DNA from 3 places in the Cytobacillus sp. FSL R7-0696 genome. Region 2 is predicted to be linked to each of the others. Evidence: riboswitches for the same ligand, from Rfam matches in the RefSeq annotation. Region 2 holds a riboswitch; each other region holds the start of a gene.
What was found. Region 2 has a riboswitch for S-adenosylmethionine ahead of MKX29_RS20965 (phosphoadenylyl-sulfate reductase). Riboswitches for the same ligand answer to the same signal wherever they lie in the genome.

Region 1 (3,281 bases), 4.0 Mb from region 2:
CTGAATAAATACCAATTGGAGCTGTAGGAACAGAAATAATATCTACTAGATCCATCCCTTTTTCAGTGTTAAAATTCTCTAAGTACACTTTATGTTGAAATAAATTACCATCCAAATCTCCACTATCTAAAGCAATATTCGGTTGAACATAATCATTAAATTCCTTTACTTCTACTTTGTACCCTTTTTCCTCAAGTAGTGGTGCTACACCTTGCTCAAGCATATCACTATAAGGAACTGTCGCCCCTAAGACCATCTCTTTCTTTTCTTCGCCGGATGAACCTGATGTCCCACATGCACTTAAAACAGTGCAACAAGTCAGTACAAAAAATAATAACCAAACTTTTCTCATACCCTTCACCTCTTATTTTAATTATTTATCTTTTCACCTTTACGATATTTACTTCCTGGATGACCACTCGGTAAAAGGGGCGAGCCATGAGTAAAAAGCTTTTCTCTTAACGTACCCTTTTTGTATTCCTTTTTATATAAACCACGTTCTTGTAGAATCGGAATAACAAGCTCAATAAAATCTTCCAAATCTGCTGGCGTTACTAAATGATTTAAATTAAAACCATCGACACCAGAGGCTTCAAACTGATATTGAATTTGGTCTGCTACTTCTGATGGATTGCCGACAATTATATTGTCTCTATCTAATCCTTCTAGTTTTGAAATCGCTTCTTTAATCGATAGTTTTTTCTTCGCATCTTTCGTTAATGAAGCAGCTTTATAATGCCCATGCTCTGTAGCTTTAAATTCAAATGGGTTATCTAACTCATCCTTTGTAAATTCCGCAACATTATAACCGCTTGCGCCCCCAAACTGTGCTTTCGCTGCATCTGCACTCCATAATTGGTTGTATTCAGCAAATTTCTCTTCCGCTTCTTCAGTTGTCTTACCTACGATGACTGTTAGGAAAGTGAATATTTTAATATCTTCCGGATTCCTGCCATATTCTTCCGCTTGTTTTCGAATATCCTCTGTATAATGTCTTACTCTTTCAGGTGTTGGCCCACCTACAAATACACATTCTGCATGTTTTGCTGCAAAAGCACGTCCTTTAGGAGAAGTCCCTGCTTGATATAAAACAGGTGTTCTTTGTTGTGACGGTTCTGTTAAATGCGGTCCTTCGACATCAAAATATTCTCCTTTATGGTGAATTTCATGGATTTTCTTACGGTCGATTAATACCCCTTGTTCTGTATCTTCTATTACTGCTCCATCTTCCCAGCTTGATTCCCACAGTTTATAAACGACATCCATATATTCATCGGCAATTTCATAACGCTTATCGTGTTTGATCATATCTTTGAAACCAAAATTTCTTGCTGCATTAGGAAGATAAGAAGTAACGATATTCCATGCCACTCTTCCTTTTGTCAAATGATCTAATGTGGAAAACCGTCTTGCCTGCCCAAAAGGTGGCTCATATGTTGTACTCACCGTTAATGCAAATGACAGATGCTCTGTCACTGCTGCCATAGCAGGGATGACAAACGCCCCATCATTAACAGGAAACTGTAATCCATCGTTAATTGAAGGTTCTTTACTTTCTTTATACGTATCATAAACACCTAATACATCCGCAAAAAAGACAGCATCGAATTTTCCCTTCTCGAGTGTTTTGGCTAATTCCATCCAATAATTAATATCTTTATAGGCACGATGTCGTTTGGAATCTTTATGCTTCCATAGCCCATGAGAATTGTGCATTGCACTTGTCATTTCAAAAGCATTCAATATCATTTGTTTTTTATAACTCATACTGCCATTACCTCCTCTAATACTTCTACAAAAGAAGCATAATAATGTATTTATCAATTGTGCTAAGAATGTTTATCGCTTTTGGTGGTCCAATCAGCCATAAAAAAACCTCTTCCAAAAAGGAAGAGGTAACGTACGCTCATAAATTTTTCATTCTCTTCCTATCTTTCAAGCTAAATGCTAGCTTGCTGGAATTGGCACAGTACTTGCAATGCTAAGTCTGTTGCCGAGGCTTCGTAGGGCCAGTCCCTCCACCTCTCTAGATAGTGGTTATTTAATTGATATAGTTACTCTAAAATATTTAGAATCTTTTGTCAACATGTTTTTTAACTTATGCTTCCTGATTTTCTAGTACCTTTTTCTTAAGAGCACGTCGCAGTATCTTTCCTGTTGTATTCTTCGGCAATTCTTCTAAAAATTCTATAGAGGAAGGAATTTTGTATTTGGCTAACTTTTCTTTACAATAAGTCAATAAATGTGCCTCTGTTAAATTTTCAGTTTTAGGTACAATATAGGCTAAAACTTTTTCTCCTGTATTCTGATCAGGTACACCTAAAACAGCCGCTTCTACAATGTCAGGATGGTCATAAAAAACCTCTTCTACTTCCCTTGGATACACATTATAGCCACCAACAATTATCATATCTTTCTTACGGTCAACAATGTAGAAGTATCCTTCTTCGTCCCTCTTAGCTAAGTCACCTGTATATAACCAATCTTCCTTTAAACAGGCAGATGTTTCTTCAGGCATTTTGTAATATCCTTTCATAACGTTAGGGCCTTTCACAACAAGCTCCCCTACTTCACCTACAGCGACCTCTTCTCCTAATTCATTAACTACTTTATTTTCAACATGAATAATAGATGTGCCAATCGACCCCGGTTTCCGTGGACGATCTAGTGGGTTAAAGCATGTGACCGGAGAAGCTTCTGATAAGCCATAGCCTTCAGAAATAACCACATTGAATTTCTTCTCAAAATTTTCTAACAATGCAACAGGAAGTGAAGCACCTCCAGAAATACATAATCTCATAGATTGGAAGACACCAGGGTTGCCTTCAGGATATTGATAAAGAAAATTATACATTGTAGGCACGCCGGCAAAAACAGTTGGCTTGTATTTTTCCGCTAAACGGAAAATTTCTTTCGGACTAAATTTAGGGTCTATTAAGATTGTTGCTCCACTTATCAGAGGTGCATTCAAAGCAACAGTTAAGCAAAACACGTGAAACATAGGTAAGGTTGTAATCACCGTGTCACGTTCATTAATTTGCAAATAGTCCGCGACATCACTCGCATTACTATACAGGTTACGATGAGTTAACATGGCTCCTTTAGGTTTGCCTGTTGTTCCTGATGTATAGAGTATAATCGCGACATCATCGGGTGTAACATCTGCATCAACAAATGTTACATCTCCATTGGAAACAAGCTCTGAAAACGATTTCAATTTAGGAAATACCGACTTATCTCCCAGAGCTGGAAGTCCACTTGTTTGACCGGTTTCGCAGACA
Region 2 (3,281 bases):
ATCATAGAGGTCGACCACCCTCGTCTAGGAAAAATAAAAATGCCTGGTATCATCCCTAAATTCTCTGAGACACCTGGGGCTGTTCGTAATGTAGGTCCAGATTTGGGAGAGAACAATGAGGAAATCCTTTCTGGCATTCTTGATTATAATGATGAAGAAATTGAGATCCTAAGAGAAAATAACGTAATCTAAGGAGGGAAAAACATGAATTTGAAAGAAGAGGTCATTATTTCTGAAGTTTGCCCCCGTGATGGCTTTCAAAGTCTGGCAGAAATCATTCCTACAGAAGAAAAGGTCGAATGGATTAATTCAATGATTAACTGCGGTTTCAAGCAAATTGAGGTCACATCTTTTGTTCACCCAAAAGCGATTCCTCAGCTGTCGGACGCTGCTGAAGTACTGCAAAAAATTAAGCGCAAGCAAGGGGTAAAACTACGTGCGCTTGTCCCGAATTTACAAGGATTAGAAAGAGCGATTGAAGCAGAAGTAGATAAAGTAAAACTAATGCTTTCAGCAACAGATTCCCACAGTATCAGTAACGCTAATAGCAAAACGTTCGATGCAATGAAAGGTTTTGAACCGCTAGTAAAACGCGCAGCAGAAGCTTCTATGGGTGTATCAGGCAGCATTTCTGTCATATTTGGATGTCCTTACGAAGGGGATGTACCTTTGGTGAGAATTGAAGAGATTTGCAAAAGATATATAGATATGGGAATATATCAGTTATCGTTAGCTGATACAACAGGGATGGCAAATCCAGTAAAAGTTAAGCGCATTATTGGGCATCTCACTAATAAATTCCCAGAATTATCCTTCTCCTTGCATTTGCATAATACGAGAGGGATGGCTTTTGCCAATGCCATAGCAGGCTATGAAATGGGTGTTCGGGATTTTGATAGCTCGATTGCTGGACTAGGTGGCTGCCCTTATGCACCAAACGCCACTGGAAATATCTCCTCTGAAGACCTTATTCATGGTTTTGAAGAGATGGGTATTTCAACGGGTGTAGATTTGGATAAAGTCATTAAGCTAGGAAAAAAATTAGAAATTAAATATCCTGAATATTCTGATAGTTTTATTTTGAAGGCTGGTAAATGTTCTGACTTACATCTGGCTCCAAAAACACAAGAAAAGTTGGGATAAAGCTTTTATTCTTATTAATCCTACTTTAAGAGAATGAAGGTAGGTTGAAAGTTTACTTTTAGCTAAGTGAGAAGTATTATGTAATTAATATTTCTAGGGCAGCTTGTGGAGGAAATCTTTTAGTTGTAAATGCAGTATATAATTCTCCTAATATGATTGTTTTTCGATTTAGTATCAAAGAACAATTGAGACCATCAAAAAAGAAGCTCGCACCATCTTTTTTACTATATGTTTAACTAATCTTTAACGGCAGTTACACCCTTTATAAAACGTTATTTCTTTTATGAGGATATTTGGGACACGCTCTCAGAAAAAATAAACTTTTTCTCAACTTTATGTATATTCATCAGTTTCAGTTAAATAATTCAGACAAATCATAAAAATTAGATTTTTGTCTTGACTTTTATTGATAGTATGTTAGGATTTATCTTATCCAATATTTTCTTATCCAGAGAGGTGGAGGGACTGGCCCGATGAAACCCGGCAACCTGCTTAGTGCAAGGTGCTAATTCCAGCAAAATGTTGATTCATTTTGAAAGATAAGGTGTCAAAAATTTTCCATCCTACACCTTTTCTCTTTGAAAAGGTGTTTTTTATTTAAGAAGGTGATAAATAAAAAAATAATAAGATTCGCTGATTAGACAACTAAAGGCGGACATTTCCTTTTACGGAGGAAATGCCGTCTTTTTTTATTGGAAAAGGGGGATTAAATGAATCAACCGCTCTCTTATAAAAACTGGAAAGACATTTCTGCTACCTTCGCTATTGATCAATCAACGAAAGGAGCCAAACAGGTTCTAGAGTGGGCTTATGGCACATATGACGAAGAGGAAATTGTGTACGCTTCTAGTTTCGGTGCTGAAGCTATTGTTCTAATTGACCTCATCGCACAAATAAAAAGTGATGCCAGAATTGTTTTTCTTGATACCGATTTACACTTTCCTGAAACATACCAAGTAATCGAGGAAATAAAATCACGTTTTCCTACGCTTCAAATTGAGATGAAAAAACCTAAGCTTACATTGGATGAACAAGCCACACAATATGGGTCAGCATTATGGAAAAGCGACCCGAATCAATGTTGCCAATTACGTAAAGTGTTGCCTTTACAAGAAGCAATGCAAGAAAAAAAAGCTTGGATATCTGGACTTAGGCGCGAGCAATCACCTGAAAGAAAACAGACAAATTTCTTAAACCGTGATGAGAAATTCACTAATATCAAAATTTGCCCACTTATTCATTGGCGTATAGATGATGTGTGGGATTATATCAAAGAAAAGCAGTTGCCTTATAACAGCTTACATGATGCAAATTATCCGAGCATTGGTTGTTTTCCCTGTACACAACCAGCTAGTGGCGGTGATGATTCCCGTGCTGGCCGCTGGCAAGGCTTAACGAAAACAGAATGCGGCTTGCATACTAATTCATAAAAAAAGGAGTAAACAGATGAGCATACCTAGCCCACATGGAGGAACATTAATTCAAAGATTTGAGCCAGAATTTGATTTTTCTAAAGTGTCAAAGTCGATAGAGATTGACAAAGTTGCACTAAGTGATTTAGAGCTAATAGCCGTTGGATTATTTAGTCCATTAATAGGCTTTCTAGGAAAAGAAGATTATGAATCTGTCGTTCATGAAATGAGATTAAGCGATGGGACAATATGGTCCATCCCCATCACATTACCTGTTGATGTTACGATTGCTGCCCAACTTCAAAAAGGGGAGCAATACCGTTTGGTTTTAGAAAATACTACCTATGGTGTAATTACTGTTTCTGAGTGGTTCGAACCTGATTTAGAAACAGAAGCACAATCGGTCTATCGTACAAAAGATAAAGCCCATCCAGGGGTCAAACGACTTTTTGAAAGAGGCAATATTTATGTAGCTGGAGAAATCATCCTCATTAGAAAAACGGAAAAGAAAGAATTTGCAGATGTCTGGTTAGAGCCAAAAGATACAAGAGCTTTGTTTGCAGAAAAGGGGTGGGAAACAATTGTTGGTTTCCAAACGCGTAATCCGATTCACCGAGCGCATGAGTATATTCAAAAAGCTGCGCTTGAGACGGTCGATGGCTTATTTGTAAATCCATTAGTAGGTGAAACAAAAGCAGATGATATCCCAGCTGATATCCGTTTAGA
Region 3 (3,281 bases), 3.5 Mb from region 2:
GCGCAGCTACATAGAAAGGAATTTGAAAGTAGTTTGCTAAAATAGCTAGTTGCCATGTACCGATTTTATTCGCTGTATCTCCATTGCTGGCAATACGATCTGCCCCGACTATAATCGCTTCAATCCCCTTTGTTGCTATTGTATGAGCAGCCATATTATCAGTAATGACCGTTACATCCACATTGGACTGTTGAAGTTCCCAAGCAGTTAGGCGCGCTCCCTGAAGAACCGGTCTCGTTTCACAAGCATATACTTGAAAGTCAACACCCTTTTCCTTACCTAAATGAAACGGCGCTAGCGCTGTACCATATTTTCCCGTAGCAATCGTCCCCGCATTGCAAATCGTTAATACCTTATTCCTTCCATTCAATAGACTTAGTGCATTTTCGCCAATTTGCCGACAAATCTCCTCGTCTTCTTGATGTATTTGCTTTGCTTCTTGCTCCAAACTGATAATTGTCTCCTCTGTTGAATACAACGTTTCTATTACTTTCATCATTCGATCCAAAGCCCAGAACAAATTAACAGCTGTAGGTCTTGAACCCGCTAGATAAAGATAATCTTCATGAATTCTAAGATGGAAAGTTTCGATGTCGACACCTTCGTATTTTTTTGCAGCAATCGCTAAACCATAAGCAGCAGTTATTCCAATAGCTGGCGCCCCTCTCACTCTCAACTGAATAATTGCCTCAAAGACATCTTCAATGGTTTCGAGTTCTACCCATCTTGTTTGATGGGGTAATAAGGTTTGATCAAGAATTTTCAATCTACCATCTTGCCATTCAATTGGTGTTGGTATACTCATGATGTATACGCCTCCAGTTCCTTAAGAAGTTGCGAGATTGTTCCTATGTTTTTGCGATTAATAATCAAGGATGAACCTAATTGAATCGTTGCCTTTTTCACATATAATCTAATTGAACTATCTTCTATTCCATCAAGATCCTTCACATGAGACAATCCGATTGTTCTCCGAATTAATTCACATCCCACTACTCCGATAGCATCTTTAAATACTTTAGCTAGAAAAGATTCTAGAGCGCCTGGTACTTTCGTAAAAGGATGAACAACAGAATTTTCCCAAGCTTCTGAAAAATAATGAGAAAACACATCCCATACTTCTTCAATCTGTTGACGAATAACGATTCTATCGTTTCCGTTTCGTACAAGTACTTGGAAAATAAGATGGGCAATATATTGACCGACATCAAATCCAATCGGACCATAAAAGCCGAACTCAGGATCAATCACCTTCGTCTCACTCTTACTCGCAAATATACTCCCTGTATGTAGGTCACCATGTAGTAAGCTCTCTGCTTCTGTGAGAAAAGCATATTTTATTTTGGCTACTTCAAGCTTCAACTTGTCATTAGCCCATAGTTGCTGAACCACTTCAGCCAACTCAGCTTCAAAATCATTCGTTTCCACATCAAAAAATGGATCGGTGAATACTAAATCCTCAGTGATTTTACATAGTTCCGGATTTGAAAATTTAGCGACCAATTTCTTTTTCTCAAACGGATGAAGAGCAAAATCTGAAGTTGAAAACAATGTCTTTGCCAGGTACTCCCCAATATGAGCTGATAACTTCGGATAATGATCCCCTTGAATCAATCCGTCTCTTACAATTGTCAGATGGGAAAGATCCTCCATCACAGTTAATGCTAGCTCTTCATCTGTTGCTAGTACTGCTGGGAGGAGGTGAGGAACGAATTCACCATGCTTCTTAAGGACTTCTGCCTCCAGTTTTGCTCTTTTAAGTGTTAGTGGCCAGCTTTCTCCGACTACTTTTGCATAAGGGAGTGCTTGCTTAATAATTACACTTTTACGATTAGAAGTAATACGGTAAACATAATTCAAATTACCATCACCAATCTCTTCCACCGTTATTTTTTCATCCGGTAAAAACAGCTTTAAACTCTTCACGTATTCACACGCAGATTCCTCTGTCAAAGCGCGGTAACCTATATTTTCTAAAACAGCCATATCTCTTCCCCCTTATTTCTTTATTATCTGTGGCACAAAACAGGGGTGACTACATGAAGAGATGTAGTCGGACCTGCTTTGTCACTACAGAAACAAAAATGCCCCTTTCCAGTACAGAAAGAGGCATTCGTCATGACGATTTTGCCTCTCATCTTTCAGAATAACTTCTGAATGGAATTAGCACCGTGCCTTACATTAGGCGCAGAAATTCTCTAGCTGCGCCTCGTTTCACAACGATATTACGGTCGGTTGCTGGGTTTCATCGGGCCATATTTCCCTCCACCTGCTCTTGATAAGAGTATAAAAGATTCATTTTTTGAAATATCTTGAGCAAATACTAGCACCGATTATAAAAAAGTGTCAATCTTTTTTTAAAAAACTTTTCATCTTTTTAAAGATAAAGGAATTTTGTCATATAACGTAAAAAATTCTCTGTTGACAGATAAAACACCTGGTGACATAATACAATTGTGCAAAAATTTAAAACGATAATCATAAATTTTCTTATCAAGAGCAGGCGGAGGGACGAGCCCGATGAAGCCCGGCAACCGATTCTAAATGAACACGGTGCTAATTCTTGCAGCAATCATGCTGACAGATAAGGAGAAGGTTCTATCACTGCGAACTAACCCTCTTCTTATTGATTAAGAAGAGGGTTTTTTATTGTCAATGTAAATTCGAAATCATCAGGGAGGGTTCTCATATGGGAGATGTAATTGCAACTTATCAAGTATACGCAAGACCCGGTTCATTAGAGAAAAAAGCAGAGGATATCGCTTTAGGATTAACGATAGGCTCGTGGACAGCGTTACCATTACTTGAGCAAGAACAATTACTAAAACATAAAGGCAGAGTCACTGCACTACAAGAGTTTTATGATGATGAACATCCCAATCGATTCGGTGAAGTAAGGTGCGAAATTAGTATCGCCTACCCTACATATAATTTCACATTTGATATTCCAGCAATCTTAACAACCGTATTTGGAAAGTTATCTCTAGATGGTGAGGTAAAATTATTAAACCTAGAATTTGATAATGAGGATCTTTCTCGTTTTCCAGGACCAAAATTCGGTATAAAAAATATAAGATCGAAACTAAATACTCAAGACCGCCCATTACTTATGAGTATATTTAAAGGCATCATCGGCAGGGATATTCACTTCTTAAGAGAACAGTTAAGAGACCAGGCTATGGGAGGCGTTGATATTGTAAAAGATGATGAAATTCTTTTTGATGTCAACATCTCTTTTGAAGACAGAATTATCGCAGGTAAAGAAATACTAGATGAAGTCT

Region 1: it holds a riboswitch for S-adenosylmethionine, as region 2 does, so the genes downstream of both, MKX29_RS00665 (LLM class flavin-dependent oxidoreductase) here and MKX29_RS20965 (phosphoadenylyl-sulfate reductase) in region 2, are expected to answer to the same signal.
Region 3: it holds a riboswitch for S-adenosylmethionine, as region 2 does, so the genes downstream of both, mtnK (S-methyl-5-thioribose kinase) here and MKX29_RS20965 (phosphoadenylyl-sulfate reductase) in region 2, are expected to answer to the same signal.

What each region holds. Positions count from the first base shown of each region.
Region 1 covers NZ_JBBOWA010000001.1:133,455-136,735, forward strand. Annotated here, with positions in the region: gene MKX29_RS00660 (MetQ/NlpA family ABC transporter substrate-binding protein) at 1-352, opposite strand, end outside; gene MKX29_RS00665 (LLM class flavin-dependent oxidoreductase) at 370-1,767, opposite strand; SAM riboswitch class I at 1,926-2,037, opposite strand; gene MKX29_RS00670 (fatty acid--CoA ligase family protein) at 2,099-3,281, opposite strand, start outside.
Region 2 covers NZ_JBBOWA010000001.1:4,100,910-4,104,190, forward strand. Annotated here, with positions in the region: gene MKX29_RS20955 (CaiB/BaiF CoA transferase family protein) at 1-192, shown strand, start outside; gene MKX29_RS20960 (hydroxymethylglutaryl-CoA lyase) at 205-1,143, shown strand; SAM riboswitch class I at 1,585-1,689, shown strand; gene MKX29_RS20965 (phosphoadenylyl-sulfate reductase) at 1,854-2,573, shown strand; gene sat (sulfate adenylyltransferase) at 2,590-3,281, shown strand, end outside.
Region 3 covers NZ_JBBOWA010000001.1:554,711-557,991, forward strand. Annotated here, with positions in the region: gene mtnA (S-methyl-5-thioribose-1-phosphate isomerase) at 1-805, opposite strand, end outside; gene mtnK (S-methyl-5-thioribose kinase) at 802-1,986, opposite strand; SAM riboswitch class I at 2,132-2,285, opposite strand; SAM riboswitch class I at 2,488-2,591, shown strand; gene MKX29_RS02855 (2,3-diketo-5-methylthiopentyl-1-phosphate enolase) at 2,690-3,281, shown strand, end outside.